Regions from separate parts of the Streptomyces sp. NPDC006193 genome, predicted to be linked through region 1. Evidence: riboswitches for the same ligand, from Rfam matches in the RefSeq annotation. Region 1 holds a riboswitch; the other holds the start of a gene.
The links. Region 1 has a riboswitch for cyclic di-AMP ahead of ABZ261_RS12965 (transglycosylase family protein). Riboswitches for the same ligand answer to the same signal wherever they lie in the genome.
Positions count from the first base shown of each region.

Region 2: linked by a shared signal. The riboswitch ahead of ABZ261_RS01810 (M23 family metallopeptidase) and the one ahead of ABZ261_RS12965 (transglycosylase family protein) in region 1 are both predicted to bind cyclic di-AMP.

Region 1 is NZ_JBEXTB010000010.1:88,074-90,265, reverse strand. It holds gene eno (phosphopyruvate hydratase) at 1-135, opposite strand, end outside; gene ABZ261_RS12965 (transglycosylase family protein) at 449-1,198, opposite strand; cyclic di-AMP (ydaO/yuaA leader) riboswitch at 1,203-1,376, opposite strand; gene ABZ261_RS12960 (transglycosylase family protein) at 1,574-2,192, opposite strand, start outside.
Region 2 is NZ_JBEXTB010000002.1:20,973-23,164, forward strand. It holds gene ABZ261_RS01810 (M23 family metallopeptidase) at 1-948, opposite strand, end outside; cyclic di-AMP (ydaO/yuaA leader) riboswitch at 956-1,123, opposite strand; tRNA gene ABZ261_RS01815 (tRNA-Met) at 1,422-1,495, shown strand; gene ABZ261_RS01820 (dihydrofolate reductase family protein) at 1,554-2,192, opposite strand, start outside.

The DNA.
Region 1 (2,192 bases):
GGCGCCGGTCGAGGCGCCGGACGGGACGGCGGCACGACCCGTGCTGCCGTCGTCGAGGCCGACCTCGACCTCGACCGTGGGGTTGCCTCGGGAGTCCAGGATTTCCCGGGCTACGACGACGTCGATGGACGGCACGAGCATCTCCTTCTTGGATGTGACGCTGGAAGTGCGGGGCGGCGTGCCTTGCGGCTGTGCCTTGCGCCTAGAGCCTAACCGTCCCGGGAGCGTCGGCCACTGACCGACCGTCCCGTGGACAAGCCGACGGTACCTTTTGTTTGTTCCCGAAACAAAGGGTCTGCGGCGGGTTCGTGAAAAAGCCCCGCCCCGGTGCGTACGGGGGAGCACGCACCGGGGCGGGGCGCCCGTGGGGACGGGGGCGGCCCTCACCCGGCCCCCGCCGTGCGGGCCGGGGAGGAGGGGGCGCCGCGGTCCGGGCCGGGGCCGGCTGTCACTTCAGGTGCAGCTGCTGGCCCGGGTAGATGAGGTCGGCGTCCTCGACGATGTCCTTGTTCAGCTCGAACAGCTTCTTCCAGCCGCCCTGCACGTGGTGCTCGGCGGCGATGGTGCTGAGGGTGTCGCCGGCGACGACCTTGTACTCGCCGTCGCCCTTCTCGACCTTCTCACCGGTCGGGGTGGTGACGGTCCTGCTCCCGCTGCCGCTCGCGGAGGCGGCCGGGCGCTCGGCGGACCGGGAGGCGGCCTGCTGGTCGGCCGAGCGGGCGGCGGCGCCGGCCGGGGCCGAGCCGGTGGAGGTGCTCGAAGACGAGCCGGTGGAGGTGCTCGGGGCGGAGTCGGTGGAGGTGCTCGGGGCGGAGCTGTCGGAGGAGGCGCTCGACAGGCCCTTGCCGCAGACCGGCCAGGCGCCCTTGCCCTGCGCGGCGAGCACCTTCTCGGCGACGGCGATCTGCTGGGCCTTGGTGGCCTTGTCGGCGGTGGCCGCGTACTGCGTGCCGCCGTACGCGGCCCAGGTGGAGGCGGAGAACTGCAGACCGCCGTAGTAGCCGTTGCCGGTGTTGATGGACCAGTTGCCGCCGGACTCGCACTGGGCGACGGCGTCCCACTCGGAGGCGGTGGCGGCGGAGGCGTTGCCGGCCGCCATCAGCGGCGCGGCGACGGCGGCGCCGGCGACACCGGCGAGCGCGACGGCGCGGACGGCCCTGGACGGACGACGGTGCTTGCCCTTGACGGAAAACAGCATGGATCGATCCCCTCACCGACGCCTGCGAGGTGAGCTGTCGGGTTCGGGCCGGTCGAGTTGCCCGGCCGCACCCCGCTGTGCGCGCGGTGCGGCTTCACCCCCAGCCGGTTCCAGCCTCAAGTGCTGGACCCGGCGCCTACCTTGGGTCCCCCGCTCCTGCCTACGGCGCTTGACGCGACGACTGTTCCCGGGCGGCCGCTGGCAGGATTCGGCGTTGCGGCGGCCGGGGCTCGCGGTGACGAGCGATCACGACCGTAGACACGTGATCCGGGGAATTTCAAAGACGATCAGGGCTTCTGAGACTCATCCCACACTTTCGCCGAATCGGGCATCACCCATGAAACAGGGCGTCAACTTGTCCCGTTAAAGGCCTGTTCAGTCACCGATCCGCAGGGTCTGACCGGCAGTGATGTTGTTCGGGTCGGCGCCGATGGCCTGCCTGTTCGCCTCGTACAGCGCACGCCATCCGCCGTCGACGTCGAGCGCGTCGGCGATGGAGCCGAGGGAGTCACCCGCACGGACGGTGTAGGTGTCCGGCAGCCGGGAGGCGTGACGGCCGGCCGACGCCGCCTTCTGACCGTTTGTCACGCTTTCGTCCGCATGTGCGCCGCGGTGGCGACCGCCGCTGCCGAGAGCGCCGGTGTCCACCAGGCTCCAGGAGCCGGCGGCCTGCTCGGGATCGGCCGCCCGGCCGGCGTCCGGGACCACCGGGGCCGGGTCGCCGCCCGGCCGCGCGCTGCCGGCGTCCGGGGAGGTCGACGCGCCGGCTTCGGGGGTACCGGTCTCGCCGGAGCGGGCGGGCGCGTCCGCGCTCTTGTCCGGCTCGGCGGTCGGCGCGGTCGTGGCGTCCGCGGAGGAGCCGGCGCCGGCGGAGGGCGACGCGTCCGGCACGTCGGACGGCTTGGAGGCGCCGGGCGCGCCGGAGCGGTCGGCCGGTCCGGGCGTGCCGGCCGAAGCGCCGCCGTCACGGGAGCCGTCGGAGGCGTCGTCGCCC
Region 2 (2,192 bases), on a different contig from region 1:
GTGCGGGCCGGTGACGTTGCCCGTGGCGCCGACGCGGCCGATGACCTCGCCGGTGGAGACCTTCTGGCCGACCGAGACGCTGATCGAGGACTGGTGGCAGAACCACAGCTCGGTGCCGTCGTCGAGGGTGAGGATCGTGCGGTAGCCGTAGGAGCCGGCCCAGCCCGCCTCGGTGATCGTGCCGCTGTGGACGGCCTTGATGAGGGTGCCGGTGGGCGCGGCGAAGTCGAGGCCGGTGTGGTAGCCGGAGGACCACATCGAGCCGGCCTGGCCGAACGTCGAGGTGATCGTGTACGAGGAGGTCGGCAGCGTGTACTGCCGGGCCAGTTCGGCCAGCCGCTTCTGCTCGGCCTTCTTCTCGGCGGCGGCCTCCGCCTCCTCCTTCGCCTCGGCGGCCTGGGCGGCCGCCTCCTTCTCGGCGCGGGCGGCGGCGTCGGCGGTCCGCTTCTGGGCGGCGGCGACCGCGGCGGCGGTGGCCCTGCTGTCGGCCTGCCCCTGCTGCTGCTCGGCCTGGGCCATGATCCGGCTGCGCAGGGCCTCGCCCGCGTCGGCGCCCTGCTCGTCGGTGCCGGAGGCCACGGCGACGCTGCTGAGCGCGGTGGTGGCGACCTCGGGGGTGTCGGCGGAGCCGTCGTCGAAGAGGGAGCCGACGGAGGGCAGGTCCGGCAGGGAGAGGGCGACCGGCGGCCTGCCGGTGTCGGCGCTGGCCATGCCGCCCGCGCCGACCGCGGCGATCACGCCGACGCCGAGGACGGTGGAGCTGCGGGCGAACCCGCCGCGCTGCTTGACGACGCGGTGCCGGCCGCGGACCGGGGCGACGGACTCCTCGGTCGGGTTCCACTCCTCCCAGGGGCCCTCCTCGGCGCGGTAGGCGCCGTAGCCGAAGGTCTGGGTCCCGGCATTCGCCGGAGCGTACGGGGCTTTCGGGGCAGGCCGGTTGGACGCCACGCGGGCGTGCTCCTTTCCTTCCTCCGCCTACCGGGTTAGCTGACGGGTTCGGAGCAGGAAGGTCTCCTACGCGCGTATACCGGCGTGGACTCCATGAGTTCACGACGGCATCCGCGTGATTCACCCCAGGGTGGTGGTTCCCCGGTTCCCTTGCGGGATTCGGCGCGTGCGCACGGAGCCGCCTCTGATGACGGCTGGGACGACCGCGCTGCGTTATCGAACGTTAATAGACCTACCGGTCACTTTCCAAGCCGTTCGGCTTGATCGTTGGCGTTCAAACCTCGGGACTTTCCCGCCGAGATGCCCCTGAACCGGGCGAGTTGACCCGGACTCAGGAGTCACCGACGGTTTTGATGATGACTCAGAAGCTCTGCGCACGGCGCTCATCCGGTCACCTTCCGTGACGAGCGCGGGGGGTACGGGAACCGATGTGCATCCGGTCCCGCCCATGGCGTATGCTGGTCACACAACGACGCGGGGTGGAGCAGCTCGGTAGCTCGCTGGGCTCATAACCCAGAGGTCGCAGGTTCAAATCCTGTCCCCGCTACTGAAGGCTCAGGGCCGGAATCCACAGGATTCCGGCCCTGAGTGCTGTCGGGCCCGGATCAGCCGAGCAGGTGCCGGTTCGGCGCCTTGGCGAGGGGCTCCAGCTCCGCCAGCACCGCGACCCGGACGCCCGCGGCGGTCAGGACGCCCGCGCCGTCGGCCGCCGTGACGAACGTGTCGGGTTCGCGCCAGGCGGTGACCACCCGTCGCACCCCGGCCCGCAGGATCAGCTCGGCGCAGGGGACGGGGCGGGAGGCCCGGCGCGTGCAGGGCTCGAGGCTGCTGTAGACCGTGGCGCCGGGCAGACGCGGGTCGGCCGGGTCGATCTTCGCCAGGGCCGCCTCCTCGGCGTGGACCACGGCATCGCCGCCCTCGCGGGAGTGGCCGCGGGCCAGTTCCGTGCCGTCGGCCGCGACCACGACCGCGCCGACGCTGAACGCGGTGTCCGACGGCGGGCAGAGCGCGGCGAGTTCGCAGGCCGTGCGCAGCCAGTGGCGGTCGGCCGCGGCGGGCTCCGTGCCGGTGCCGGGGGCCGTGGGCTCGTAGCGCAGGAGGACGACGTCCTCGATGCGGCGGGTGCCGACCAGGCGCAGGCGTCCGCCCTGGTAGGTCCCGGGACCGAACAGGCGCGGGGCCGCCGGGTCGCCGACGAACAACGGCGCGACGACCAGCTGGAGTTCGTCGGCGAGGCCCTGCTG